DNA from 4 places in the Paenibacillus sp. FSL R7-0163 genome. Region 1 is predicted to be linked to each of the others. Evidence: riboswitches for the same ligand, from Rfam matches in the RefSeq annotation. Region 1 holds a riboswitch; each other region holds the start of a gene.

Region 1 (7,678 bases):
TGACGGCAATATCAACGATAGGACGCTCCTAAAGGTACATCTTCCTCAGCCTGTTAATGGTGGGGAAAGTGTAACACTTAAGCTTCAGTATGAAGTCCAGCTGCCCAAAATCTTTGCACGCATGGGTGCTTCAGGCAACTTCGTTATGGCTGGGCAATGGTTCCCTAAGCTTAGTGTATACGAGCCGAGGGGCACACGCGGAGTTAAAGAAGAAGGCTGGGACCTGCATCAGTATCACGGGACCTCTGAGTTTTACAGTGATTTTGGCATTTTTAATGTAACGATTGCCGTCCCTTCCAACTATACGGTGGCTGCGACCGGATTTCCTGTAAAAAATGCCAAGCTCAAACAAGATCAGAAAATATATCAGTTCTACGCCGATGATGTCCACGATTTCGCTTGGGCCGCTTCCCCTGATTTTACAGTAGCTGAGGAAGCCTTCTCTACGCCGGAGGTGCCTGGAGTACGAATTAAGGTGTATCTCGACCCACTACACAAAGATTTAAAAGAGCGTTACCTTCAGGCTGCCAAGGCTGCCCTGACCTACTTCAGCAAATGGTATGGTCCTTATCCCTACTCTACGCTGTCTATTGTCGTCCCACCTAAGGAGGGCAACGGTGCTGGAGGAATGGAATACCCTACCCTTATTACAGCCTTTGGGGCCGCGGATTCTTCTCCAGATACCTCACTTGAAAGAACCGTCATTCATGAAATCGGCCATCAATACTTCTACGGTATGGTAGCCAGTAATGAATTCGAGGAGGCCTGGCTGGATGAAAGCTTCACTTCCTATGCCGAAGACAGACTTATGGAGCAAGAATACGGTATCAAGTCTAATTTGCCTTTACAGGCCAGCCTGGTGACTATACCTGAGCCGTTAAATCTGGAAACGTGGAAATATGCAGGGGCGGATTCCTATAGCCGAAATGTTTATATCCGCGGCAAGCTTGTACTTAAAGATATCGAACGCCAGGTAGGTACCAAAGCAATGAACAACATCATGTCCTCCTACGCTCGTAAGTTCCGTTTCCAGCATCCTGCTACGTCAGATTTTCAGAAAGTCGTTGAGAAGGTAACCAAAAAATCATGGCAGGCCTATTTCGATGATTACATTTATGGTGATGGAGCGCCTGACTTCTCAGTAGATACGATTACTTTTAAAAAAAATAACAGCGGCGATGCTCCAAGCTACGAATCATTAGTGAAGATTTCAAACAAAGGGAGCCATTACGTTGATGTTCCCGTGAAATTTACATTCGCCGACAGCTCTTCGGTGCAGCGGGTCTGGAACGGTGAAGGAGTAGAGACTACGTTTCAATTGTTAAGCGATAAGCCTCTTCTCTCTGCTGAGATTGACCCTGAACATTCCATCTTATTGGAGAGCAAACATCTAAACAACTTTAGGCTGGCGGAAATAGAGCCCAAGACGCTCTCTCGCTGGACATTAAGTGTAACTAAACTACTTGAAACCGTGCTCGGAACTCTTGTCTGGTGAGGTGAATGATTGTGAGAACATCGATAACCCGCGGCTGGCAAAGCATGAAGGAGCAATTTTATATTTTAATTCTGCTCTTCATCTACCGACTGCTCTGGGGCTACTTTATGTATGGTTTCATCCGATCTGCTATTATTCCAATTCTACTGCGCTATCCGGATAAAGACGCCGGAGGCAGCGGTATGGGCAGACTGTTGTATTATATCGAGGGACAGTTCAGCTTGAATACGGACCCTGCGATACGCACTTGGTTATGGATGCTTCTGGCGCTTGTTGTCTTGCGACTTCTGCTTTCCCCTTTCATAAGGGCAGGATTGCTGCATGAGCTCCACCAGGAGCGAAAGGGCGAGCGTGGACTGTTCTTTTTCCCTGGCATGAAGATCTATGGACTACCTGTCTTAGTCTTTAGCCTAATCGAATGGGTGCTGACCCTGCTGCCGCTGTACTGGCTTGCTCCAAAAATGTACGGGCTGTTCTTATCCTCTTTGTTTAACTACGCTTTGTTACTTCATTTAGTACCATACGTATTGGCATGGCTTATATATATTTTTATCGTGCGCCTGTTTCTTCTATATATGCAGTTTGGTTACACCGGCGGTACAGGAATGTTCTCCTCCCTGTTCATCTGCTTGCGGTCACTGATTCCTGCTATAGGTGTTTCCATTGTACTTGGTGCGGGAGGCCTGCTCTTACTGCTAGTGTGCGGACTGACGGGTCTGTTCTGTCCCGGCCTACTGGCACTTATAATACGGCAAATCTCACCACTACCTTCTACGCTCTTAAAAATGTGGGGAATCTCTGCACAATATCATCTATGGCGTAGCAAAGCATTTCCACAATAAATCAACCTTATTTGACATAATAAAAAGGTCCCAATTCCTGTATTCAGGAGCTGGGACTTTTTCTCATTACGGATAACTTAAGAGTATTTGCAAAATCGTAAAAGCTCTGTTACAATAAGTCCTGTGCTATTAGTAACAATTTTGTAATCAATTGAAACGATTCCTACATAACTAAATGTATTTATCGTAAGTGTAACTGTCGAAACGTCATTCTCTGGTGCTTAACACGCCTAATTCCTTTGCACCGGGAAGTGGGGGAACCATATTTTGGGTGAATTGATCTCGCTTTACAGGGATCATAGGGAATCTTCTACCGAACCCTTAAGCTAACCTCGCAGGCCTTGGAAGGAGTACATCTTTTGAAAAGACATAATTTAAGAAAAAAATGCGTCGCTGCGGCGCTAGGACTTGTAATGGCGTTATCTATTGGTGGAGGAAGCGCCTTTGCCGACTCTAAAATGGACTCTGTAATCTCAAAAACTATTGGAGTTGCCTATAAAACCGGAGGTACAAGCACTGCCGGATTTGATTGCTCTGGATTTACAAAGTATGTATTCAAGAATGTGGGGCTTACTTTACCTCGTACATCAAAAGCTCAATATAGCGTTGGAACTGCTGTATCCAAAAGCAATCTGCGTTCTGGTGATCTAGTGTTCTTTAACACACTTGGCAATGGAGTATCCCATGTCGGCATTTATGTTGGAAACGGAAAATTCGCACAATCGTCCTCTTCGCGTGGAGTGACCATCACTTCACTCAGTCAGGCCTACTGGGCCAATCGTTATGTTGGCGCTAAAAGAGTAATGAGTACTTCAGCTTATCAAGCTGTAGCCTTCGATTGAAACCTTCCTCACAACTATAACCTCACAATTACAACTATATGAACCTGAATCTGATTATGCCCGTAATCAAATTCGGGTTTTTCTTTATTCCATAATATATTTTTACACTATTAGAGCCCAATTGAAACACGTTTATTTGATAAAAATAGCAATTATATTAAAAATTAGGTCATTATTAACGCTTACATATGCCTTTCTACCGTAAAAATGCCAATTTTTCTGCATTAATATGTTAAAAACGATTGCCAAGCGGCTTTCTGTTTGTTACAATTAGCGCAGTGAGATTTTAGTAACATTTTTGTAATCATTAAGTTGTTATTTACAAAGGTTTTGTCATGTATTGATTACAAGCTAATCCTAATCAACAGTATGAGCCGAGTTTCCTAACTATTAGGAAAACGGGGGAACCAACTTTGGGTGAATTGACCTCCATTATATAGAGGGGTCATAGGGGACCTTCAACCGAACCCTTAAGCTAACCTCGTAGGCATTTGGAAGGGGTATACACTTTTGAAGAAGAAGTTAGCAGCAGCAGTACTAAGCTTTTCCATCATCCTCACCATCGGAGCAGGAAGCGCTTTCGCAGATTCCAAAATGGATAAAGTGATTGACAAGGCCATCGGTACTAAATACGTATCCGGCGGTATATCCACTAACGGATTTGATTGCTCCGGATTTACAATGTATGTGTTTGATAAGATTGGCATTAACCTTCCACACCAATCAGGTTCCCAATATCAAATGGGCACAGCAATCTCCCGTGATGATATAAGAGCCGGAGATCTTGTATTCTTCAATACAAGTGGCAAAGGTGTCTCCCATGTCGGCATTTATGTCGGTGAAGGTAAGTTCGCACACGCTTCTACCTCACGCGGTGTTACGATTAGCTCTCTGAGTGATAGCTACTACGTGAAACGCTACGTTGGTGCCAAGCGCATTATGAGCACAGACGCTTACCAATCGGTTGCTGCTGAATCGGAAGACAATGATGATGTGCAATAAGTAACGTACATAGGCTCTTTTCCAAGGTAACTCTTGGAGGAGAGCTTGTTTTTTTGTCTTATTACTTATTTACCCCTCTCATAATTTGTAAAACATTTCTCTCATATAAAGTTTCTGAGTCGAACCTCCCCCATTTTGTATATAATTAGTAATATAGCAATGTCCTCGTGAAAGGAGATCGATGACTTTATGATAAATCCCTCGGTAACTTTTCATGTAGTTCCTATGGAGGCAATTCACGGAGAAGCTATTTGTAAGTGGAGCTATACGCCTCCATATAATATTTATGGCTGGATGCGGTGGGAGCAGATGCAGGCTCTTGGCATCGAGTTTGGTGATCTGCAGCTCCGGGAGGAACAATATATCTCCATATTAAATGAACAAGAGGTATTGTGCGGATTCGCACAGTTGTTCCCGATGGAAGGAGTCGTTCGTTTAGGAGTTGGGATGCGCCCCGATCTATGCGGCCATGGTTTAGGCAAACTATTCGTGGATGCCATCGTCCAGACAGCCTTGAATCGTTATCCTCATCGTGAGATAGATCTAGAAGTCCTGACCTGGAACCAACGCGCCATACGAACTTATCAAAAATGTGGATTTACGATTACAGATACGTATGAACGCCGCACACCTACAGGAGATAAACCTTTTTATTGCATGGTCTATGACAAATGATATTAAATACCATATATTTCATAAGAATGATTGTATTCTCGTTCATTTTTTTGTCACAAACCCTATGATAACGCTTCACCATAAGCTATAATGTAGGGAGCAGCTTACATAGAAGGGACGAATTGGGATGCAGAAATGGATCATGAGCGGTTTGTTTTTTGCCGCCTGTGCCTTTGCGGTAGTACTCATGTTTACACTTCCGGGTAAAGAAGAGGTAGCGGAAGAAAATAAGCCCACGATGCCGGTAGTTCAACTGGACGTAGCAAAGGCAGAAGCAACCGTGAAAGCCAGCTGTATCACCTGTCACGGCGATCAGCTTCAAGGTGGAGTTGGACCAAGTCTTCAGAATGAAGGCGGCCAGCATGACGCTGAGGAAATCTACAGCATCGTCACTAAAGGACGTGGTCAAATGCCTTCCTTTAAGGAGAAGCTAGCGCCTGAAGAGATCGCCAACGTCGCACTCTGGCTCTCAGAGAAAAAGTAACCAGCCAAGCAACCAAAAACGCCCGTGTATGAGATAGGTGACTATCTGTGCACGGGCGTTTATTTTATGATTTTGGCTAAACTAATGATTTTTTTCAAAGGCTTCATTAAATTCATGCGCCTCTCGAAGATCTAGAGCTGTAATCCCATCTTCTTCATTAGATTTCAGGCGCAGGGTAACTGTTTTATAATCAATCGTAATATGTGGATGGTGATCGAAGGCTTCTGAAATCGTGGCTACTTCATCAACGAACGCAATGCCCTTCATATATTGGCTGAACATATATTTTCGCACCATAACATTATCTTCCAGTTTCCAGCCCTCCAGCTTGGTGATCTCCTCACGCAGTTCCTCTTCCGTAAATAACAATTCGTTTCCTCCCTTACAAAAAATTGCAGTAAAGTGCGTAGTTCCCTTTACTTGTCTTAGGCGTTAAACAAAACATCCCTTAGCTTCTGAGGTCCAAGGGATGTGCCAGGATAAAGGCGATATTTTCGATTAAATGTATTCACAAATCCCAGCGATTATAACTCGGCTTTATCAATTTTAACACGGGCTACTAACTACGGGCAAATTACGTCCAGACGTCTCCTCTGCCTAAATCAAAACTACTGAAGCCAAATCCTCTTCGCCAACTAGAATATTAATGCGGTGCGTGTCCTTATCGTAAATAATTACGCCGCTCCCCACTTCAATCATAGGTTCATTACCCAGCGCGAAGAAAAGATCCTCAGCCAATGCTTCCCATACCTCCAGCTTTGATTCTTGGGGTAGTTCCTGCCACTCGTCCGGATCCATCTCAAAAAATAAATATCCATCGGAAATTCGTCCGACGGCTTCGGTCAAATCGGTTAGAATTTCACCGTAATCTCTACCATGCTTTACACCCACGTATATCACTCCGTTTTCTTCACAGATGAATAATTACTTACCTTATCCATTATAGCCGAAAAAATGACTTCACAAAAAACCGAATGATGTCGATAAATAAGAATATACGTTAATTCGGTTTCGCACAGAGTGCCCTGCCGCTGTTTCAAGGATGATATACGCGGCATTGTCGGAACACATCTTAAATCTCACGGACGAGGTGCAAAATGGAAATTTCAACAATAATTGGTTTAATTTTTGGTTTGGTTGCTGTAATCTGGGGCATGATCCTCAAGCACGCTCCACTTCATGCTTTGGCCACACCCGCTGCTTACGTTATTATCTTGGTGGGTACGGCAGCTTCTATTTTCATGGCCTTTCCTTTCAACGAGGTCAAAAAGATTCCAAGTCTGTTCAAAATGATTTTTATCAAAAAGAAATTAATCAGTAAACCCGAATTAATCACTATGTTCATGGAATGGGCTTCTATCACACGGCGTGAAGGTCTGTTGGCTCTAGAATCAAAGGTCGATGAAATAGAAGATAACTTCCTCAGAAACGGCATGCGGATGATTATTGATGGAAATGATCAGGATTTTGTCCGCGATGTCCTCATGGAGGATATCCACGCCACAGAGGATAGACATAAAGCAGGAGCCCTCATTTTCTCACAGGCAGGTATGTATGCTCCTACCCTCGGGGTGCTCGGGGCGGTTATCGGTCTCATCGCCGCTCTGGCTGATATGAGTGATATGAACAAACTGGCTGCGGCAATCGGGGCTGCCTTCATCGCCACATTGCTTGGTATCTTTACAGGTTACGTATTATGGCATCCTATTGCTAATAAGCTGAAACGTCTCTCCAAACAAGAAATCGAAGTTCGAATGATGATGGTCGAAGGTCTTTTGTCCATACAGTCCGGTGTATCTACTATTGCCATCAATCAGAAGCTTGCTGTATTCCTAACACCTTCGCAACGCGTTAAGTTAAATGAGAAGGACGGTGGATCAGGTGAGCAAAAAGACTAGACACGAAGAGCATGAAGAACATGCCGATGAATCGTGGCTGTTACCTTACTCCGACCTCATGACTCTTCTGGTGGCTCTGTTCATCGTTATGTATTCTATGAGTGCAACGGATGCCAAGAAATTTGAAGAGATGAGTCAGGCCTTCAGTTCCGCACTTAATGGCGGTACAGGTATTCTTGAAGAGCGGGCAGCAATGCCTAGTAAGACTCAAGAAGATCTAGGGAAAAATGATAAGATGGGTAGCTCTACTTCCAAGAAAGCTGAAGAAGCAGAAATGGCAAAGCTACGACAAAAGGAACAAGAGGATTTAGAGAAGCTTAAGAAACAATTCGATCAATATATTAAGAGCAACGGCCTAACTGATCTGCTCAGTACGAAGCTTAATCAATCTCAGCTAATGATTACGATCAGTGATAACGCATTGTTCGCTTCTGGCCAAG
Region 2 (7,678 bases), 470 kb from region 1:
CCTTGCGAAGACTCGATCCCCAGCGCATTAATAGCGGGATTCCCTTTAGTTTCCGCATAATAATTCAGCCCCAGCAGCAGAACGAACAAGGTCATCATTGCTGTGAAAATCACCCAGCCCTGACGTTTGTTCTTAGCGAACAACCCGTACATATATGGCAAAGAGGCTGGCAACATCCACATAGAGAGAATCTCCAGAACGTTCGTAAGTGGATTAGGGTTCTCAAAAGGATGCGCTGAATTGGCTCCGAAGAAGCCGCCACCATTCGTACCTAAGTGTTTAATTGACTCCAAAGAAGCGACTGGACCGATAGCGATTTGTTGCGTCTGCCCTTCGAGTGTAGTGACCTCAAGCGATGGCTTGAGCGTTTGTGGCACATGCAATCCTACCAGCACCAATGAAACTAGCAGAGCTAATGGAATGAATACACGAATATGTGCTTTTACGAAGTCCTCAAAAAAATTTCCGACTGATTTCTGTCCTGTAATCCCTCTGACAAAAGCAACCGCAACAGAAAATCCGCTCGCTGCAGACGTGAACATCATCATCGTGATGACTGCCATTTGTGAAAAATACGATAGTCCCGTCTCCCCGCTATAATGCTGCAGGTTCGTATTGGTCATAAAGCTGATCACCGTATTAAATGAAAGCGTCTGTTCCATATCGGCAATTCCATTCGGGTTCAGCGGCAATCCCCGCTGTAATCTTAGAAAAATATAACTGAAAGCAACCAGTACGATATTAGTTAAAACAAAGCTGAGTGCATACTTCTTCCAGGACATTCCGTCCCGTTTTTTCAGGCCGATCAGCTTATAAATACCTTTCTCTGTGCCTGCAAACCAGCGATCCGTACGATTCGGTTCGTTAGAAAATACATGATATAAATACGTCCCCATCGGCTTGACCAACAAGATGAGAATTACAATTACGACGACTATTTGCAAAATGCCCATGAATGCCCCTCCTTAAAATTTCTCAGGATGAATCAACGCGTAAACCAGATATATAAACAACAGTAGGGTAACAGCGATTACTAGAATCACAGCTTATCCCTCCCCGTATCCTCAACTACACCTGCGCACCAGCGCATAAAGCCATAAAATAACCCGTAAATTACAGCTAACGAAGCCACCATATACAGATCCATCATATCTTCCGCACTCCTTCCATTATCCTTGATGAGGTGATCTATCGATTAGAAAATCAGCATCACCACTATGGGAATAGATTACATAGCTCGCACCAAGTCTTTTATAGACCAATCTAGGATTTATAGAACTTGTAATCACAAAAATTGGCTGTGTCGTCCAGGTACGGCACATCTGAATATAGCGGCAGCAAAGCGGAAAGCTGCTCTCAAACAGATATACCCTGCCTACCGGGAACGATGGGCGAAACCAAGTGCTCTGATGGCGGGTATCCACTAGAATAACCTGCTCGATTCCGAGCTCCTCTAGTAAAGCTTTCTCAGCCAGATTGTTGGTTAATCCCGCCATCTTAATACCCCTGAACTTCAGAAGTTTAATGAAATGTTCTCCCGCCTTTGTAGGCGCACATACAAGCACATATTCATTCTGATCCGTCATCTCTTTTTTCTCCTCCTGCTCATTTACAACAAGGAGGCAACGAAAATCTCCGAAAGGATGTTGACCTATCGTCATTTTCGGGCACAACCTAAAGCTCGGTTGTGTCACGTCATTAGACGCTGCCTTACAAATACCGCTAATGATGAATTTAGCGACCTCTTGGGGGAGGCCTCCATAAATGCTTTGCTTCTAAGAGCACAGCAAAAAGCCACAAAGGATCTCCTCTGTGGCTCGCTAGCGGTCACATTGCACTCATCCTCTCTCCATACGCTTACGAGGTTAGCTGTCGGATTCGGGCGGTGAGAGTCGCCCTACCTGTATAGATGCGAGCTCACTCGCACCCTCTACAGGATTCACCCCATAATCAGCTTCCGACTCTCACATCGGCTGCCGATTGTTGGTTCCCCCGCTTTCCTTATCGGAAATTAAGCGGATCAAATATTCGATTGTCGTTGAAACAGGAGTAATCATACTCTTATGCACGAAGACTTGTAAAACCTGAATGATGCCAAAATAATGCAAATTAAAAACTATTTTCCCATTAGATAGCGCTTACTTGATATCTAATCTCTCTATATCTCTTGTTTACTCGAGTTTCGAGCGTTTAATCGCTATCTATAACCCATGTGATTTTATTCACCTTTTTAGAGCGAAAATACTGCAAATTCCCTTTATAGGTAGAAACGCAAGAAGCTGAGGTTGAGCGAGAAAGAGGCGCGATAACACGCCATAAATACCTATTTACCTCGTTTTTCAGTCGTAGTCGGCAGGATATGGTTAAAATCGCTCTAAAAGAACATTTTCCGTTTTTTACAGAAAATCTTGAAAAGAGTATGATTCGGGTTGAATCTAATTCATGAAAAACAATCAACGCTGAGTTCCTGCATTCGCAGGGAACGGGGGAACCATCAGGCCACCTGGCCTACTTGGGGTGAATCCAAAGGAGACTGCGTAAGTCTCAATAGGTAGGGCGACTCTCACCGTCCGAATCCGACAGCTAACCTCGTAAGCGTAAAGAGAGAGACCCTTGATCCGCCACGCTTTGGCCCAGGTATATCTGCCTGTAATCCAAAACCGCAGCAGAGGTCCTCCTCTTGCTGCGGTTTTTGCGTTACCTGAGCCTATTAGGTGATAGCACGCTGGATGGGGTGAATGTTTTGAAGCACTATTATTTAGGGATACATCAAGGGCTGCTTGAGCCGATAAGTCTAAATTACGTTTGTTTCGGGGCCTTGTGGTTCGAAGAAAATAATCACAGGTACATTGTAGGTTATGCATTTGGCCAGAACCAGATCCAAGCCCTTCGCCAATTCAGTACACCTTCTTCTTGTAAAGACTGTTTAGACTCTAAGATTGTATATGAAATATATAAAAAAATTCGAGAACAACAACAGCAGCAGGATTGGTCATCGCATCAAAAACTCCCGTGGTTTACAGCCTTCAAGGAGCCTTGGAAAGATGTAAGCGCCGGTTGGTATGTCTTGAGATCCCGCAGCACCTTTCCCTTACATCTATCTGTTATACGGAAAGAGAAGTTCCGACTATGGCTAGAGCATACCGCAGTCTGTGAGAATAAAATGGAAATGCTCGCCTGTGTAGAAAAGGCTAGTGTCACTCATCAGGTAGACTTAAAGCTTTTGGAAATCTAAGGAGGAACCCTACTATGGACCAGCGCAGACTATCCCGCATTGAAGTATTTGTATTGGATGAACCCGAGCCTATTCACTATGGAATGGAAGGGGCTGAAGGCTGCCGTTATGGTATTCTGAAGCTCACCTGTAAGGGAGGTTGCAGTTGGGGGGCTTGTCTAATCTCTGCCAACACCAAAAATTTCGATCTCATTAAATGGAGTTCTTTTTTACGGGCTATCTGTCATTGCCGTCTTGAGGAAGCGCTGGATAAGGTCCGCCGCGAAGGTTCAGATTGGGAGCAGGTTAAGCTTGAGCTAGTTCAGGGTGCTTTGCAGGATTTAAAGGCCAAGCTCCAGGGTAAATCCTTGGCTGGGCATATTCAGCAAGGGCGTCTGTACAGTGTTGCAGCTGGGGGGAGCAATTCCAGAAGTGAACGGCTCTACTACAAACCTTCCAAAGCTTTTTCCACTGCCTCCCAGCAGAAACACAGTTGCCCGGAACCAGACACCGCCGATCTTATCAATAAATCCATCTCTTACTTTTCTATATTATAGATTCAAGCAAATCTCTCATTCTGAAAGGATCGTGTTCACCATGCCTGACCCCTTACCTCCCGTGTCCACCTACAGTGCTAAATTTGCAGAGTGTGTTCAAAAGTATACTAATGAAGTCTACGTACTCAGTTCCATGTTATTAGAACAATCTAATGAGGCAGACAAGGTTACTATCCGCACCTTCACAGAGCTTCATAAAATATATCGTCAGGATAACTTCGACCCTCAGTTATTCTCTATCCACGCTTACCGCACTTGTATTCGCCAGTGTGCTGATTCTTTTGCCCGGCGCTCTCTTCTATCGGCTAAGGGATTACCTTGGGAGGAACAGCTTGTGAAGGTATTGTGGTACGGCTTAAAGCTGCCTCTTTCTCAAATAAGCATTATTCTGCAAAAAAGTGTTCCTGCACTGAAAGCACAGCTTAGAGCTGTACGGGAGCAGATGACCGACCAAGCGGATATACGAACGAGCGCAAATCTTTCTATAATTTAGTCACTGACTAGAATTCAGACGATCTTTAAGCGCATGAAGCATCTAACGGACTCAGGAGCCTTTAATTGAAGCTTTTCCTCAAATTTGGCCGGCGTTCGGACTCCAGTAGAAATCCCGAGCGATGAGCGTCTCGGATCGTCTTCAAGCAGGCCCTAATCATCTTCCACCAAGGCAAGGCTTACGGACCCAGATGACATTATTTGCACGTTTATCGCCTTTTGAGCATAGTATCGGACTCCAGTGCAACTATTTGGTTAAAAGAGCTACTAATTCACCGTTTTTCATGCCAATAGCGACTATTGTGTCCGATATCTTGCCAAATCTCGATGATTGTTGCATTTAAGTGTTGCTGGGTCCGTTAGCTATATCAGCTCGTATACAAAGAGATTGCCAACGCAAAAACGGGGATATCCCAGCAACCATAAATGGCTGTTAGGATCCCCCCCGAAAATTCAGTACCTACTATTGTGCCTTACTCTTACGCGCCTTACTGTACATCCACAATCCTGCCAACATCCCCACTATAGCAACACCGGTCAATACGCCTTGAACGAAATCCATAAAAGTGGAGCCATCCGGAAGCATTCTACTAACCGAAGCCAGTGATACCGAACTCATTAAAAGCATAATGGTATATTGTTCGCTTGTAGACATCATTAGCACTCCTTAAAAGTTATATGGGGCCTTCTTAGATCTTGTATGCTTTCATTGCTTTTCTGATTTCTTTAATACTTGGGCGTTTGCCGTACATCAGTACGCCGGTACGATAGATCTTGGCTGCCAGCCATCCGAAGATGAAGGTAGTCACAAGCAGGATCAGCAGCGATACAATGACTTGCCAGATCGCCACCTCACCGACACCAATTCGGAGCAGCATCGTCAATGGTGAAGTGAAAGGTACATAACTCGCTATCTTAACCACTAGAGTATCTGCATTGGAGATACTGAACAGTGGAACATAGAACGCTACGAAGCCTAACATCATGATTGGCATTACCGCCTGACCGAGATCCTCCGTACGGCTGACAATCGAACCTACAGCCGCATACATCAAGGCATAGAGGAAGTAACCTAATACGTACAAGACAAATCCATAGAGCAGCAAGTTAATATTGAGCTGGCCTAAATCGAGATCAAAATCAGCCAATACAGTCGCATTATGCGGGAGCGTCAAATTGACGACGATCGCTGCGACAAAGATCCCAATTTGCAATATTCCTACTAGGAAAACACCGATAACTTTACCGAACATTTGCGCTAAAGGTGAGGCACTTGTAATGAGAATCTCCATAATCCGCGAGCTTTTCTCAGAGGTTATCTCAGCGGCAATCATGTTGCCTGTCATCATAATGGACATAAAGAACAACATAAGCATGGCATATACGATAATGTAGTTAATGGCCGGAGTGTCCTCCTGAGAGCTTTCACTGCCACCGCCTGCCTTAAGCTGTTGTGTAGTAATCTGCACTGGTGTTGACATTGCAGCAATCTGTTCAGAGGTCAGCTTGTCGCCAACGATGAATTGTGTGTTTGCTTGCTGAAGTGCATTTTGAAGATAAACTTGAACATCTCCGTTTAGTTCCCCATCATTACTGTGATAAGTAACGGGTGGAAGCCCTTCACCAGTAGGTTCTGCAAAAGTAACATAACCTTCTACTGTCTCTTCATCTAATGCTTTCTTTAACTCGGCATCATCCGCAGAAGCATATTGTACTATCTTAGCCTGTGGCATGCCCTCTGGCGCAGTATAAGCCTTCAGCAATTCTGCAACCTGATTTCCCTCTTCAGCAATCACAGCAATTTGAGTAACTTCACTTTTGGCCGAATCACCCTTAAACTGATCGATGATATAGGGAAGATTCATCCCTATGCTGAGCAATAATACTAGAATCAAAGTAGTAATCATAAATGATTTCGTTCTAACTTTATTTTTAAAGGTAAAGCCGATAATTGTCCCCATCTTATTCATTAGATTCACCCACCGCTCTGATAAAGATTTGGTTTAACGTAGGTTCCTTGATTTCAAAATGCTCCACTTCACCCTGTGCTATCGCCTGCTGTAAAATACGCTGTGCTGCACCGATCTCACTGATCGATAACAGATACCCACGCTCCAGCCGTTTCACTGCTGTAACGCCTGCGATGGACTCCAGACCTTTTACCTCATTAGCTGTACGCAGCAATACTTCTTCCCGCGGGTAGCCATTCTTGATCGTGCGGATATCCCCTTGAACGACCGTATTGGAACGATCGAGAATCGTAATGTTACGGCACAGCTCTTCTACATGCTCCATCCGGTGCGTAGAGAAAAGGATACTTGTTCCCGAATCACGCAATTCTTTGACCGTATCTTTCAGCAGCTCCACGTTTACTGGGTCCAGCCCGCTGAAAGCTTCATCTAGAATCAGAATCTGCGGTTTATGAACGACAGCGGCGATAAAGCCCATTTTTTGCTGATTTCCTTTGGAAAGCTCTTCTATCTTTTTATTGTAATAATCCGGAACCTCAAATCGATCCAGCCAATAGCGCAAGCTCTTATCTGCATCACTAGCTGACATCCCACGCAGGCGGGCTAAGTAAACGATTTGATCGCTGATCTTCACCTTAGGATATAGCCCGCGTTCTTCGGGCAGATAACCCATAAGTTGCTGCAGTTCACTGTTGAAAGGCTTCCCGTTATACAAAATTTTGCCCTCATCAGGGTAGATTAGGCCGAGTACCATACGCATCGTGGTTGTTTTTCCCGCGCCGTTCGCCCCCAGTAATCCGTAAATTTCCCCTTTACCTACAGTTAGGTTAATTCCGTTTACTGCGGTTTTTTCTCCATATTGCTTAACTACACTTTCCAGCTTTAAGGCTTCCATTTCTCTAGTCCCCTCTCTTGTGGTCAATTAGAATAGGACGATGACCCTGTGTCCATAAACTTAATATTTCGTCCAGTTCCAAACTGCGGCTCTTGATAACCTTTACGCCCAAGTTATGAATGCGTTTCTCGTTTTCAGAAAATTGTTCTATGATAAAAGAAGCTACACCCGGTGTATCCATTGTAAAGTGCAAGCCTCCTGGCAACTCAGCCGATAACTCCGCAAGCTCCTCTTCATCCGCAGCATTCACCCAAACCTCGGTCCAAGCACCGAACAGACTGTCTTTTTCAGCCATGCCCAGCAGTTCTCCCCGATGCATAAGGACGATATAATCCGCCAGCCGCCGCACCTCATCCACAATGTGTGTGGAGATGATGATCGTTGCGTTGTTCTCATCCATATATTTACGAAGTGTCTCGATCATAATCTTCCAGGCAAAAGGATCAAGACCTGATGAAGGTTCATCCAATAGCAGCAGACTTGGCCGCGCCGCAAGTGCTGCAGCAATTTCGAATTTCCGGCGCTCCCCTTTAGACATCTTCGAAAGTCT
Region 3 (7,678 bases), 1.2 Mb from region 1:
TCTTTCAATGTTGAAACGGTTCAAGTTCGGCTTGGATTGATACGCAATATAAAGTCCGTATACCCCATGGTACAGCAGAGGAAGCCATATACCGAACAATTCCAGGAAGAAGACGAGCGGTAAGCTGTTCAGCCATAACACGCTGTCAGTGAAACCGGAAGCGCCACCCTCTACAGCCGCAAAATTCGTCATCATGTGCTCAATGAAGAAGGCTCCAAGTGGGATAACGCCTAGCAAGGAATGAATCTTTCTGGAATAAAATCCTTTCATACAAAGTAACCCCTTTCCGATTAAAACAGCGTTTTCATTAATGGGTATTCACCGCCGGAACTACATTTGACACAGGATAACGTTGACAATCCAATGACATAATTCCTTAATTTACCGTTATCCTAGAGTTTACCGGACTAAGTTTTATTTTTCACAAAATGTGAATATCTTGTGTCACTTTTCATGTTACTCTTTTTTCGCTTATAAGGGAATTGCAATCTAATTATTAAACGTTATACAATAAACGCATAAGAATAGATTTTATATGATAATAATTCTCATTTAGCGAAACAACATTTTCCGACATAACCTGATTTTCCTTATGTAATAAGAACAGTTACTCTTACGGCTATGAATTTCATCACTACTGATCGTACATCGCATTAGGAGAGGAACTCAATTATGTTTGACGATTTAGATGTTTTTGCAGCAGTTGTGGAACATTCCAGCTTAAACCGGGCCTCACGCCAGCTCAATCTATCCCAGCCCGCCTTGTCTCGCAAAATTTCTAAACTCGAGGAACGTCTGGGGGTCGCACTGTTTAATCGTTATGGCAAACGACTGGAGTTAACCGAGGTTGGGCGTCTCACTTATTCCTATGCGCTTGAACAACGGCAGCAGCGTTCCAAGTTTCTGGAAGCCCTTTCTAAATTCAAAGAGGGGGAGCCAAGGCTTGTCACCTTGGGGGCTAGTCTTACCTCACTGCAGACCACGCTTCCGCCGCTGGTTAACGCTTATATGGACAAATATCCGACCGCAGAGCTGAAGCTGATTACAGGCCGAACGCATGAGATCGTATCCTCAGTTAGTGAGGGGAAATCAGATGTAGGTCTGATCGCTTCCTCTATTCAAGAACCTGGGTTACGCTGCATTTCTCTGTTTGAGGATCAATTGCGACTGGTCGTCTCAGAGCAGCATCCTTTAAATTTATCCTCCAAGCTAACCATGGATAATCTATCCCGGCTGCCTATGATTCTCTTCTCAAAGGGTACCTGGTACCGGCGCCTGACGGACGATCTATTCCAGCGCTGCGGGATTGATCCCGATGTGCGCATGGAGATTGACTCCTTCGAAGCCATCGTGCGGCTGCTTCCGACTGTCAAAGCGGCTGCGTTGCTGCCAAAGTCTTATCTGCGTCCAGAGCTGCTGAACGGCGGCGGACTGGTGTCCCTACATATCAAGGAGCTGGAGCAGACTCAACGGACCACCTGCCTGATTTACCGTGACGATGGAAGCATGAGCACGGCGGCTCGCAGTCTGGTGCAAGTAACCGAAGAGATGTTTCTGACAGAACGTGAGCAGTAAAGCCGGACCAAATGAATCAAGGGGCGCACCTATTGATCTCCAAATGAGGCAATAAGTGAAGCACTTATTGCGTAATTAGGGAATTTCTCCCTGAAATTTAGAGATTTCTGTTCAGCAGACTTATAATTAGTTATGATGAACGAAAGGCAGCCCCTGTTTCGCACACCGTAGGTTAAAATGGAAGTTAAAAGGACAACCATTACAGAGCTACATGCGAAAGGAGCTGTTACTATGAAGAATACCATAAAATACGTCGGTTTGGATGTGTCTAAAGAAAAAATTGCGGTGGCGATTGCAGATGAGGGTCGGGAACCCGCACGATATTATGGAGCCATCCCCCATACCCCAGATGCAGTGGCTCGAATGATTCGGAAACTCAAAGGTTCAGGGATTACACTGGAGGTCTGCTATGAAGCCGGGCCTACGGGGTACGACTTATACCGCTGGTTGACGAAGATGGGAATTTCCTGTGTGGTAATTGCACCTTCGCGTATGCCACAGCGTCCCGGAGATGCCATAAAAACCGACCGACGGGATGCAGAAAAACTGGCTCAGTTACACCGGGCTGGAGAATTGACTGCGATCTATGTGCCAACGCCAGAACTCGAAGCTTTACGAGATCTCATTCGTGCACGAGAAGATGCTAGGCAAGACCTACATCGGGCTCGGCAACGGCTCATTCATTTTCTATTGCGCCACCAAATTCACAAGCCAGAGGGTATGAAAAAACGCTGGACCAAAAGGTACCGGGAATGGCTCTCTATGCTGAAGTTTAATAATGTAGCTCAAGAACGGGTATTTACCGAATCCCTGCAACAGCTCCGGGAAGTGGAGGAGCGAATCAAGCGACTTGAAGCCGCAATGCGAGAAGAAGCACAGATCTGCCCTTACGCACCTGTCATTCAAGCGTTGCAAGGCCTGAGGGGAATCGCCCTGCTGACAGCTATGACTTTAGTTGTCGAGATTGGAAATTTCGAACGTTTTCGTTCACCGGCTCAGCTCATGAGTTACCTGGGACTCGTGCCACGGGAATATTCCTCGGGAGCAAGTACCAAAAGAGGGAGTCTTACAAAAGTCGGAAATTCCGGAGTGCGGCGCGCACTGGTGGAGTCCGCATGGAGTTACCGTCACCGCCCTGCCGTCAAGGGAGATTTAGCAGTGCGTCTTGAGGGCCAGAGTATTCATGTCCATGAAACGTCGTGGAAAGCCCAAGAACGGTTACACAGCAAGTATTTAAAATTAGTCAGACGCGGGAAACACCGAAATTTAACCATGGCAGCAGTGGGTCGTGAGTTAATTGGATTTATCTGGTCGATTGCGGTAGAGGCAGAACGAAAAATGGCGTAGGTGAAACGAAAAAAAATAAAAACATACCCAAAAGATTTGAATCCTTGGGGCATGGAGACAAAGAGAAAGGTTCGAGGAGAATCCGTGAATTCCCTGTGCACAGGATCCCTGATCTAACGTGCGAAATTAGTTTACGGAAGCTCCTTCGACGTAGGCATAATATGTGGTAACCAACCCACGGATAGCAGATTGCCAGCCGACGACTCGCATTTTGTCTCTGTGCCCAAGGGATTGAAAACCCTCTAGTTTAAAGGGGAAAACAGGGGAATTGACTAATTCGTTCATAGCAGGGAAAACTTCCCCAATTTTCGGCTGATTGAGTAACTAATAAAGGAATCCCACTGTTTATTAGGGAGGAATTCCCTAATGTCGTTCATTTAGAGCGAATAGCGGCTATTTTTAGGGAGGTTTTCCCTAATTAGTTACACCCACTCTGTACATCGTACAAACAAAGAACGCATATCGCCCATATTCCACCGTCACAGATACCACAAATCATCTACTACAGCCGTACGAATATCACACCTAACAACTCGTCAACCGCACAAACCAATATATTAGAACACTACGCGTGGTCTATAGCCATATGGCATAGTGAAATCCATTACTTTTCCTACTCTTTACTCCATAAAAAAGAAGCTGCCCCCAAGTAGAATTCACTACTTTTGAGTCAGCTTCTTTTCCTATGATTCTTGGTTCACAACTTCACTCTCAAAACGGTCAATACTTTCATTAGGACCAATGAGTACCATAACATCGCCTTCACTTAAATAATCATGGGCAGTTGGAGCGACGATTATTCCACTTTCCCTATTCAGGGCAACAATACTGCAGCCATATTTAGCTCTTGTATTTAAATCAGACAAGCTTCTGCCGTTCATGCAGGACGGTACGGTCAGCTCGACAATTTTATAATCCTTGGACAGTTCAATATAATCCAGCAAATTGGGCGTCACCAGCTGGTGTGCCACACGAATCCCCATATCCCGCTCCGGAAAAATAACCCGATCAACCCCCAGCCGCGACAGTGCGCGGCCATGAAGGATGGAGATTGCCTTAGCCACCACTTGCTTGACTCCAATTTCCTTCAACAAAATGGCCGCCAGAATGCTTCTCTCCATATTGTCACCAATCGCAACAATCCCACAATCAAAGTTCCTTACACCAAGCGAGCGCATAATTCCCTCATCTGTAGCATCTGCTACTACCGTATGCGTCAGTTGATCGCTCATTTCCTCCACGCGTTCTTCATGGTGGTCAATGCCGAGCACCTCGTAGCCCATTTCCATCAGCTCAAGCGCCAGGCTTGAACCGAAGCGACCTAAGCCGATTACTACAAATTGCTGTGCTTTCATTTCTAATTAACTCCTATCCAATAATTATTTTACCTTCCGGATACTTATACAGTGGTTTACCCTGTTTGGGACCGAGTGCATACGCTAAGGTTAGTGGACCCAGCCGACCTGCAAACATCGTCAGACAGAGTAGAATCTTACCGATCGCTGACAGTTCCGGAGTTAGCCCCATAGTCAGTCCTACCGTAGCAAAGGCGGAGGTCGTCTCAAACAAGATTGCCAAGAAATTACTGTCTTCAGTTGTGGAGAGTATCATCGACACAGAGGCGATTAACAACAAAGCCAGCAGCGTGATCGTTAATGCCTTGTAGATGCGCTCCTGAGCCAACCGATAACGGAACAACACAACATCTTCCCGTCCACGCAGCATAGCAATTACAGCACCAATCATCATCGTAAAGGTTGTTGTCTTGATCCCGCCGCCCGTTGAGCCCGGAGAAGCACCAATAAACATAAGAATCACTATAAAAAATTGTGTAGCCTGCCGAAGTCCAGCAATATCTACTGTGTTCGCGCCAGCCGTACGGGGAGACACGGATTGAAAGAAGGCCGATAATATTTTACCGCCAAAATTCAGTGAACCTAGGGTACGAGTGTTAGTAAACTCGAATATAAAAATAACCAGAGCTCCGATCAGAATCAGCCCTGTGCTGGTGGACAGGACAACTTTACTATGTAGAGACAGCCTGCGGGTTACCCGAAACTCCACCAGATCTGACATTACAATAAAACCAATCCCGCCGGAGACAATCAGAAACATCACAATAATATTCACTAGCGGATCATATACATAATCAGTTAAACTGCGAAAATCCCCAAAAATATCGAACCCCGCATTATTAAACATAGACACCGCATGAAATATGCCAAAATAAATCGCTTTTCCCAGTGGCATATCAAAAGCCCAGCGAATAGACAGCAGCAAGGCGGCACAGCCTTCTATGACAAGAGAATATATAAGGACTCTCCGGATCAGTCGTACAATTCCTTCCATAGAGCCTTGATTCATGGCTTCCTGTAGGATTAGCCTGTCCCGCAAAGATATTTTACGCTTTAACACCAGTGAAAATAGAGTGGCCATGGTCATAAAACCTAAGCCGCCGATCTGGATCAGGATCATAATTACGGTTTTCCCAAAAATCGTGAACGAAGTTCCGGTATCCAGCACAACAAGCCCTGTTACACAGGTTGCCGAAGTTGAAGTAAATAATGCATCAATAAATTCCACGGAATTCCCGCTTGTGCTTGAGATGGGCAGCATAAGCAGCAAGGCCCCTATCAGAATAATCGATGCAAAACCAAGCACCAGTATCTGCGGCGGCGAGAGCTTCAGAAACTTAAATTCAGAAATCCTGCGAAACTGTGAAGCCACTTTGCTCACCTTCTTATCAAAAATTCCAACAAAAAAAGCACTGGAAAACCAATGCTGACTTGGTTCCTGCAGTAAATTAGCCTACGAGGTTAGCTGTCGGATTCGGACTGTGCAGGCTGCCCTATTCGTTCCCAGAACGAAATTCACCCCTGATGAAAGTGCCATTTATCGTGTACACTCCACTTTTCATCACTTCTTATGGTTCCCCCGTTTTCACCAGAAATTCGGCTACTATACAATTGCATACAAATTATATACGTTATTTAGTGAATTCACAAAGACACAATTAATGCTCATTCGCATGAAAAAATGCGGTTTAAAGAGACTGCATCAAAAGGAGTGCCTTTTCTCATCACTTTTCCGTGTTTTCCCTGCAATTACACCGATTCTCATCATTCGTGCAGAAATGAACACGATAAAATTCATGGTATAAATTCACATGACTATTCTATACTATCTCTATTACCCATAAAAAGAACATATAATGTTTTTTGTAACCAACCAGGCACTAATACTATAATGGAACATAACATTGTCAGTACATAACAAGGAGGCGTTACATGAATCCCGTCGGCCAGCCCTTACAGCAACGTGCCCTCTCCAAGAGGCTCATCATCTCGGGCATTATCGGTCTTATTCTATTTATTATGTTTCAGATTTCCCCTTCACTGCTTAGTAGCCCTACAGGTGAAGATACCACCGTCATTAGCAAGGCAGAAGCCCGTGACCAAGCCATATTATTTGCAGAACATAAGCTCAACTACACCGAAGCACCAAACGATCAATGGAATGTACTTTACGAGACGGACTCTTCCTTTTATGGTTATATGTCTCGCGAGAAGCTTGTGGAGGACTACACCAAGAAAAAATTGGATCAAAAATATCCTTTTGATGTCTTTCGTGCAACGCTTACTCCTTCAGCGGAGCAAGAGCCGCAAATCATCGTTGACCTCAATATGTATAACGGTAAGATTGTCGCTTTCTCAAAGGCTGCAAAAGTTGCCTCCGAAGAGGGGTCAGGCATCGCTTCCGTTGGTGCAAAAGAGGACAAGGGAGCTGACCTCACTCTAGCGCAGAAGGAGAATCTTGCTCGTCCTTGGCTTCAGGAATGGGAAGTAAATCCTGCCAAGCTACAAATTGAATCGAATACAGGAAGCCATGGGCTGGTGTATACGGATAGCACTGTTCAGGTCGGCGAATCCTTATTGCACTATTATTTTGATTTCAGTGGAGAGCAGGTCTCCAGCTTTAATGCCGGATTCTCTGCACCGGCTTGGCATACCTCCTACGTACAAGGACAGACCTCTTTAGCGGAAAAGCTGACATTATTCGGTTACGGTATACCCACACTGATTTTAGGAATTCTGGCACTCGTCTACAGTATTCTTAGAAGAGAGCATACTTCCTTTAAACGTGGGGTATTCCTAAGCTCAGCCTATTTTGTAATCATGATGATCAGCACCTATAATATGCTGCCTGAATCAACAGGCGAAGGGCTAGAAGCACAGATTACCTCTGTCATTATGTTTATCATTTATGCTTTGTACAGCCTGCTGATGTCCTCCTTGCTCTACTTCTCTTTAGTGGGCGGCAATGGCCTATGGCGAAAAGAGGGAGGCATGAACCCTTGGCCCCGCGCCAAAGAGCCCGGCTATGGACAATATGTGTTGGATAGTATCCGGGCTGGATACATGTGGGCTTTCGTTCTGCTAGGGGTGCAGACGGTTATGTTCATCATATTATCGTTTACCTTGCACAATTGGTCTACTACAGACGCCACCCAGTCTCCTTATAACATGAGATATGCTTGGCTTCTGCCTATCGTCGCATGGCTCGCTGGTTTATCTGAGGAAGCCATTTATCGCTTTTTCGGAATCCCTATGCTGAAAAAGGTGTTCCGAAACACTTTCGTCGCTTGCTTGATCACCACGCTGGTTTGGGCGTTTGGCCATACGTTATATCCGATCTATCCCATCAGCTCCCGTCCGATTGAGCTGACCGTAATCGGGCTGCTGTTCAGTTATATTTT
Region 4 (7,678 bases), 2.4 Mb from region 1:
ATTGCCCGTACATTTTATTTTCTTTAGTGTTTGTTATGAATTTGTCTAATTTACTCTTAAATAAATCTGGCTGATGTTTATTGCTTTGGATCGTGTCGATCCGAACTCTTTTATAAAGGGGGGGAAAGGCCCGGAAATTCTCATATACTTGCCTGTCCTCTTTTAGCCTTTGCTCTATAATCTTATCTACTATAAAAGAATCAGGGTTCATATCAGGAAGTATCCGTTTTCCTTCAGCACTCATTAACCCCAGCTTTTCGAGGCGGCGGACCCGTTCTTTGTTCAATTCAGTCCAAGAGCTTTTTTTACTTCGGGGAGAGAGTCTTTGCGCCAGCTCTGTTTCCGAAATTTTCTTTTTCACTCCATCGATCCATCCAAAACACAAACATTCCTCAACTACGTCCAAATATAGCAACGTTTCTGGGTTTGGCGTCATACAAACGAGTACCCAACAAGATTGTTCAGTCTTACAATTCTCCTGCAGCCAAACTCTTAAATCTTCTCTCGTTTTTACTGTAATTAGATTTTCAATCTCCATAATTAAAATACAATTTCCTTTCTAGGTATGGAGTGGGGCAGATTGCCCATTAGTGTTTAAATAGCTTCCGCTGTTACCTGATACCAAAAAAGAGAATAGTCATTCATGGTGGAAGCGTGGCCTAACTGCCGTAACATAGTAGATACATTGCCTCTATGATAAGTCCCGTGATTGGCGACTTGCAACACAATTTCTGATAGGCGTGTTTGGCGGATTCCGGCGAATGGATTGTCAAGCAGAATGGTTTGCTCCAAATCGGATTGGTTGTGTAACCATGCTTTGTATTGTTCTGATAGCTGGGCAAAGATATTTACGTATTCATCCACAGAATCTAGAATGCTCAAATTTAGCGGGATACTTTGTTGAAAAGCCTCTGGCATGGCAGTGCCTGTTAATACAAGATACCACATCGTATCAACCGCATAGATATGGCTAAGGGCATGAGCGATGGTGGGAAATGGGCTGTTCACTTCTTGACTTAGCACAGAAGGCGGGAGTTCCTTGATTCTCCCCAGGATAGTTTGGTTTGCCCATGTGTGGTATTTAAACATTTCTACTGGATAATTTGTCATTCGTACATTCTCCTTTTGAATGGTCATGGATTTGTTTTTTGTTACTGTAGTTAATATAAAAGAAGAAGTATGACATCAGACTGTCATACTTCTTCATAAAGTTTGAGTGTGTTTTGAAGCTGCTCTTTTAAAATACCTCGCAATGCAGGGGGTTCGAGGACTTCGGCGCCGCTGCCAAAACTCAGCAGAATGGACCAAAGCCAACGTGCTTCCAATGGCTTATACACAGGAATTCGCATCGTCATGCTTTTATCGGAATGAAATTCCTTGTCGACTTGATGAAACTGATCCAAAGCTTCTGCCAAAGCCTCAGGGCCTACCCGGATCACTATTTCCTCCACCTGATCTGCCCTGTTTGAACAGCCAGCCTCTTTGGGTACCTCATGTTGCGAATGAAAGGTATCCTGCGTCAGGAACAAATTCAGCATCCGGGAAAGTCGGAACTCTCGATAGTCCTGCCGAGCCCGGCAATAACCATAGATGTACCAGTTGCTATATTTAAAATGAAGCTTTACTGGTTCCATTTCACGGGTTGTACGTTCATTTTTTACACTGATGTAATCAAAACGGACAACATTTCGTTCCGCTATAGCCGCACGTAAAAGAGGAAGTGCGTCAGGATCCGTACGCCGGGTTTCAAGATCCACCGCGAGACTAGAAGTCTGTGGCTCCGTTCCTATCGTTTGCAGCCGTTCAATGGTTCCTTGCGTATGCTCATCTTCAAACACGGAAGAGAGACTGTTAAGTACAGTAATCAGAGAAGTGACATCATACGAACGGAGCAGGCTTTTATCCATTTTATATCCGTCCATAATGCCATATCCACCTTTAGTACCCTGATACGTTACGACCGGGATGCCAGCGGCACAAATCACATCGATATCCCTATAGATTGTTCGCTGGGAAACCTGAAACTCTTCAGCCAGCTTGGAGGCAGATAAAACTTCGTGGTTCAATAGCTTGTAGATCATAGAAATCAATCGTTCCAATTTCATGTGTGCATTCCCACCCATTAGTTCATTTCGTGTTACAGCGTGATTATATCATAGATTTTTTCGGGCTAATTTTGGGAGGGAGGAGTTTTGTTGTTGGTGATGAAGAAATATCCTATGACAGAGTCTGACAGAGCCGATTAATTTATTTACAGATTAAATCCGCAGGCTCTGATAAATGATTAACAGAAATAATAGCATCGTTTTTTTTCACAGGTGGGGTCCAATATTGCTCATTCCCAGGCAGGTCATCGAACCATTCGGCGTCCTTTGGACAATCTAGAATCATGAATTTTCCGTATTCCTGATCTCTGGATTGATGGTATTTGAGATAGGCTTTCCCGTTATCAATGGCGAGAATTTCTATTTTTCCTGAGGTGTGGCTCATGGATAAGCGTACTCTTTTGCCAAGTCCTGAGGTTCTAGCTTTGGCTTCTTCTACAATTTGATAGACTTGCTCGAGCGGTAATACGAAATCCCGGTTTCCGGCAACGGGCCGGTTCACAAAGAAGTAGTAGGGTGTAACGCCAGCCCATGAAAGTCGGTCCAGTAGTTCCCCTAAAATAATGGGATCATCGTTGATGCCTTTGAGGATGGGAGTCTGATTTACGACAATTGCCCCTGCGTTGTGGAGAGCTTTAAATGCTTTTTTGGCTTCAGGTGTGATTTCACGAGGATGATTGATGTGCGCCATAACATAGATTCGTTTGTCTTCGGTAGAGTAAGTACGAATCAGCTCCAGCAGCTCTTCGTCTTCAGAGATCCGCATCGGATTAAATACGGGTATCTTCGAACCTAGTCTAATGATTTTAACATGCTCAATGCTTCTTAGATTTTCAATAATGGATCTTAGCTTCGGTGTGGAGAGAATTAAACTGTCCCCGCCCGTAAGAAGTACGTTGTTAATCTCCGGATTCTTTGCGATATACTCCAAGCCCGGAGAGACATCAGCCATCGCCTCTTTCACGTCATTTCGAAACAGACGCTTACGGAAACAGTAGCGGCAATAAGCCCCGCAGACCTCGGATACAATCAGTAGTGCAGTGGTTCTATACTTGTGCTGACAACCAGGTACCACATAATTCGTGTCCTCATCGGAGGCGTCCCAGCGCCCATACTCCAGCAGTTCACCTTCGTTAGGAATAACCAGCTTACGGATGGGATCTTCTGGATCATCCCAGTTAATCAAAGACAGATAGTAGTCATTTACACGAAAAACAAATTTTTCTGTAATTTCTTTCAGATTCTCTTTTTCCAGCTCAGACAACATAGCTATTTTGTTAATATCCGTGAAGTACTTTACCTTTTGCACGTACATCTCTCCTTTGTCTCGTAGTGTGAGAAATGAGGGAGCCTTAGTGTCAAAGGCCAATCTACTGCCAGCAGGGTCCAAAAAAAGCACAAAAAGAGACCCTTAGCAAGGGTCTCTGGTTATGTAAATAACATGAAAAGCAGACCCATCCACTGCTGACGAGGTTAGCTGACGGACTCGGGTAAGATGGTACCCTACATTCTAATGCTCAATGATTCGCCCCAATTAACTGGTTCCCCCGCTTTTCAACTGTAAAAGTTGGAAATTAAGCGTAGATAAAGTATACCCTATGAAGTTTTGAAAAGTCAAAAGAGAATCCTAGATTCACCTTCAATTGCTAGCGCTACTTCCGCCGAGTAGTTTAGGCAACAACGTTAGCAGCTTCTCCCGGGTTAACGCATCACTGGAGTTCCATTTGCTTCCGTCGAGCAGATAAACATGTCCCTGACGTACTGCCGGGAGACTGTTCCAAAGTGAACTGTCTAGTAGTCGTTCCATTGCAGCTCGCGAGTCTTTGCGTTCCGGAATGAACATGAAGATATGATCTCCGGCGTAGGCAGGCAGTCGTGTTGGATCCACTTCGGCGAACCCTAACTCTTCGTCCAATATGGCCTGAATCTCTTCGGTCGGTTGTAAACCACATGGGGCATAAAGCGCAGTGGAGAATCCGGACATTCCCATAGCATATAGATGATCTCCATGATCATAGACCAAAGCAGAGGCGGTTTCTCCAACTTGGAGAGTTGTCGAGTAAAGCTGCTGCCACATGGCTGCGTTTTTGATTGTGAATGACTCCAGCCATGCTTCCGCTTCGCGCTGTTTACCTAGCCAACTGCCTAATGTCCGCATTCGGTTGTCGAGAGGCGCAAATGAATCAAAGGTGAGTGTCGGAGCGATACCAGAAACTGCTCTGTAGGCTCTTTCATCACTATTTGCCAAAATGATCAAATCTGGGTTTAGGGAAGCGGTCAACTGCGGGTCCAGTGGAAACCCGACGTTGGCGAGCTTCTTAAGTCGATGTTTATAGACGCTGTTCCGGGCGAATGCTTCATCTCCACCGATAGGCTTTACACCTAACGCGAGAAGGTCGCCAAGTGTCTCGCCATGATAGACAATACGTTTCGCTCGTTCAGGAATTTCCACCTCATGACCCGTCCAATCCTTGACGGTAAGCTTACGACCTTGCTGATGTGCATATTGTCCGGGTGTAACTCCTGTTTTTTGCCGAAAGCGGCGGCTGAAATAGTATTCATCCGAGAAGCCGACCAGTCTGGCGATTTCCCGCAGTGGTTCAGTCGATTCCTGCAGGAATCGTTTGGAATGATTAATACGCAGATCCGTCAGGTATTCAAGCGGCTTTTTACCCGTAAGCTGTTGAAAGATCGGTGTATACTGCCAGATCGATATCCCCGCCCGTTCAGCCAACTGCTTCACGGTGATACTCTCTGTATAATGCTCCTGAATGAATGTTATGGTCTTTTCTACGGATTCCGTAGGACTTGGCAGGTGTTTGGAAGGGTAATTATGCTCAAAAAGTAGCAGCAGCAATTCTTGGAATTTTAATTGTCGCTTGAATTGTTGTACATCATCGGTATTATTCCTGTTCATGAGCAGCTCTTCGACTAGTCGGATTACCTTGGTGAACGGGTGCACAATTAACTCCCGTCTGCCGGAAAGCAGCTCTCCAGAATATCGTTTAGGATGCTTGGTTGTATAAATTGCTGTAAAGGTGATGAGGTAATAATACAACGTCAGCTCCTGGTTGTTCGTACTATAGGAGATTCCAGGAGATAGTAGATAACATTTATCCGTACTTAGTATCACGCTTTGATCATCGAGGTTCAATTGTCCGTTCCCTCCAGTAAATATGAGAAGGGTATAGTCCTGGGTTGTACGCGTTATAGAGCTTGAATCGGCAGCTTGAATCATCAGTTCGGCCTCGTTTAGCTGAAATAACAGAGAGTGGAGTGGGGGGCAGGACGATGATGTATGCAGCATGGGTTCAGCCTCCGTTCATTTGGTGAGAATGATTATCAATGAATTCATTGTATATAAAAAAAAGAAGCATATCAACAGCTGTTGACATGCTTCTTGCAGTTTTTTATCAGCCTTGTGTTAAACACTTCATCTCGGAAGGTTATTTCATATTCAATAGCTGTGGAATTTCGCCAAGCAGCCATTCTCTTGTTGTCGCATCACTTGAAGTCTTCATGATGTCTTGTGTATAGACATATCCGTTCTTGACGGCAGGAAGGCTCTTCCAGATAGGGCTCTTTAATAGATTCTCTGTGGATTGTTTTGCTTCTTCTGCCACTGGAGTCAAGATGAATATCCGGTCTCCGGCATATTCTTTCAGGACTTCCATGGATACTTCCTGGAACCCTTTACCTTCATCAAGTATCTTCTGAATAGCTGGAGTTGCCTTGAAGCCATTCTCCCCATAGAGTACCTGTGAAAGTCCGGTTGCTGCCATTATAAATAGTCTGTCTCCTGGATAATAAGTGAAGACCGCAGCCGTTTCGCCCTCTTTCATGCCTGCGGATTTCAATTGCTTCCACATGTTCTCTTCAGCGGTTTTATACTGGGCAAGCCATGCTTCTGCTTCAGTCGTTTTACCAACAATTCCACCAATGTCCAGCATACGTTCCTGGAGTGGGGCAAAGGTATTAAATATTATCGTTGGTGCAATTTTGGAGAGCTGCTCGAAATCAGCTTCATCTGTGCCCGCATAGATGATCAAGTCAGGCTGAAGCTCCAATGTTTTTTCCAGATTGATAGGGAAGCCTACATCCTCCACACCTTGCAATTGATCTTCAAAAACCTGGCCTTCCCCCATAGAAAGAGGATAACCTACCGCCTGCACACCAAGTGCAAGCAAATCGCCATAAGTTTCTCCAGAATAGATAATTCGCTGCGGATTCACTGGAATCTCTACAGTATGTCCTATGTAATCTGTATAGGAGCGGGTAGTCGCTGCAGCTTCATCTGTACTGCTATCTGAGGGTTCTGCTGAAGGTGCCGCGGTTGCAGCGGAAGAGTTCCCGGTTGCGTTCGCCGTACTATTGGCAGAGGATTGTTCCTTTGAGTTTCCGCACGCCAGTAGCAATGTACTCAGCAAAAATAGTACACATACCACAGCGAAGGACTGTCTTACCTTGTTCATATCTTATTGCCTCCCTATTATATGTAACGACCACCAATAATGATAATCATTCTCGATTAAAAACTATCATAAATTAAAGCCTCTTTTTACTCAATGGACAAAAAATAACCCCGTAATTTGATTTGTACAATCAAGTAAAAAGGATGTGGTTGAAATTATTTTAAATTATTTTTAGCTGCTTGGAAAAATACTCTAAATAACAGCAATGGAAAGAAAGAGAGGGAGCTTGCCTTCATAACAAACTTGGCAGAAGGAATCCCTTGAAGCACATAGGATTGTGGTGTTTTTTTGAATCTGATTATTGTTATGTATTAAGATGTTCAGGTGATGCAAAAATTCAGGGTTGTCCGCATTGATTGTAATCGTTATCATTACGTGGCATGTTATCTACCGTGCTTGACGTCAGTAGAAGGGCTTTGTTATGGTTTTTATAGTCAAACGCAAGCCGAAATAGCTTTTTGTAGAATATGCAGAAGGTTTTGCGTAAGATATTCTAACCAAACATAATACGAGGGAGATGGTTGATTGTGATCAAAGGAATTATTTTTGATTTTGACGGAACGATTATCGACACGGAGACTGCTTGGTACACCGCATTTAACGAGGCTTATGCAGAATATGGAGTGGACCTGACGCTTGAACAATATTCCACCTGCATCGGCACGAGCTTGAACAGTTTTAATCCTTATGAATATTTGATGACTGATCTTAAGCTCGCAATTGACAAAGAAGAGTTCAGCAAGGCTGTTAAACAGAGACACAGCAAACTGATGGAGCTTGAAACAATAAGACCAGGTATTCAGCATTATCTTGATTCTGCCAAGGCAGCTGGACTGCGCATAGGGCTGGCCTCAAGTTCTTCCCTGGAATGGGTGGAAAAATATCTGAATCAATTGGGTATTCGCGAGTATTTCGAATGTGTTCGGACTGCCGACCATGTGGCAAAAGTGAAACCAGATCCGGAGCTATATAACCAAACGTTAGCTTGTCTTGGAATCACAGCTGATGAGGCGGTTGCTATCGAGGATTCACCGAATGGATCTAAGGCAGCGGCAGCAGCTGGCATCCGTTGCATTGTGACGCCTAACGAAATTACTAATT

The links. A riboswitch is a leader RNA that binds a small molecule or an ion and turns the genes downstream of it on or off. The one in region 1 is predicted to bind cyclic di-AMP.
Region 2: it holds a riboswitch for cyclic di-AMP, as region 1 does, so the genes downstream of both, NST45_RS24515 (hypothetical protein) here and NST45_RS26565 (C40 family peptidase) in region 1, are expected to answer to the same signal.
Region 3: it holds a riboswitch for cyclic di-AMP, as region 1 does, so the genes downstream of both, NST45_RS01905 (TrkH family potassium uptake protein) here and NST45_RS26565 (C40 family peptidase) in region 1, are expected to answer to the same signal.
Region 4: it holds a riboswitch for cyclic di-AMP, as region 1 does, so the genes downstream of both, NST45_RS16250 (KamA family radical SAM protein) here and NST45_RS26565 (C40 family peptidase) in region 1, are expected to answer to the same signal.

What each region holds. Positions count from the first base shown of each region.
Region 1 is NZ_CP150224.1:6,053,354-6,061,031, forward strand. Features, by position in the region: gene NST45_RS26555 (M1 family metallopeptidase) at 1-1,495, shown strand, start outside; gene NST45_RS26560 (hypothetical protein) at 1,507-2,337, shown strand; cyclic di-AMP (ydaO/yuaA leader) riboswitch at 2,555-2,693, shown strand; gene NST45_RS26565 (C40 family peptidase) at 2,751-3,179, shown strand; cyclic di-AMP (ydaO/yuaA leader) riboswitch at 3,542-3,684, shown strand; gene NST45_RS26570 (C40 family peptidase) at 3,729-4,181, shown strand; gene NST45_RS26575 (GNAT family N-acetyltransferase) at 4,371-4,856, shown strand; gene NST45_RS26580 (cytochrome c) at 4,984-5,340, shown strand; gene NST45_RS26585 (4a-hydroxytetrahydrobiopterin dehydratase) at 5,422-5,709, opposite strand; gene NST45_RS26590 (hypothetical protein) at 5,938-6,231, opposite strand; gene motA (flagellar motor stator protein MotA) at 6,438-7,238, shown strand; gene motB (flagellar motor protein MotB) at 7,222-7,678, shown strand, end outside.
Region 2 is NZ_CP150224.1:5,586,177-5,593,854, forward strand. Features, by position in the region: gene kdpA (potassium-transporting ATPase subunit KdpA) at 1-953, opposite strand, end outside; gene NST45_RS24510 (hypothetical protein) at 1,170-1,586, opposite strand; cyclic di-AMP (ydaO/yuaA leader) riboswitch at 1,839-2,028, opposite strand; cyclic di-AMP (ydaO/yuaA leader) riboswitch at 2,448-2,612, shown strand; gene NST45_RS24515 (hypothetical protein) at 2,681-3,235, shown strand; gene NST45_RS24520 (hypothetical protein) at 3,250-3,771, shown strand; gene NST45_RS24525 (hypothetical protein) at 3,812-4,264, shown strand; gene NST45_RS24530 (hypothetical protein) at 4,727-4,921, opposite strand; gene NST45_RS24535 (ABC transporter permease) at 4,953-6,233, opposite strand; gene NST45_RS24540 (ATP-binding cassette domain-containing protein) at 6,226-7,128, opposite strand; gene NST45_RS24545 (ABC transporter ATP-binding protein) at 7,133-7,678, opposite strand, start outside.
Region 3 is NZ_CP150224.1:440,754-448,431, reverse strand. Features, by position in the region: gene NST45_RS01925 (succinate dehydrogenase cytochrome b558 subunit) at 1-270, opposite strand, end outside; gene NST45_RS01920 (LysR family transcriptional regulator) at 673-1,575, shown strand; gene NST45_RS01915 (IS110 family transposase) at 1,807-2,922, shown strand; gene NST45_RS01910 (TrkA family potassium uptake protein) at 3,606-4,277, opposite strand; gene NST45_RS01905 (TrkH family potassium uptake protein) at 4,291-5,649, opposite strand; cyclic di-AMP (ydaO/yuaA leader) riboswitch at 5,714-5,889, opposite strand; gene NST45_RS01900 (CPBP family intramembrane glutamic endopeptidase) at 6,210-7,678, shown strand, end outside.
Region 4 is NZ_CP150224.1:3,628,477-3,636,154, reverse strand. Features, by position in the region: gene NST45_RS16265 (YdeI/OmpD-associated family protein) at 1-538, opposite strand, end outside; gene NST45_RS16260 (DinB family protein) at 595-1,110, opposite strand; gene NST45_RS16255 (YafY family protein) at 1,194-2,105, opposite strand; gene NST45_RS16250 (KamA family radical SAM protein) at 2,248-3,414, opposite strand; cyclic di-AMP (ydaO/yuaA leader) riboswitch at 3,555-3,696, opposite strand; gene NST45_RS16245 (AraC family transcriptional regulator) at 3,745-5,412, opposite strand; gene NST45_RS16240 (ABC transporter substrate-binding protein) at 5,552-6,577, opposite strand; gene NST45_RS16235 (HAD family hydrolase) at 7,105-7,678, shown strand, end outside.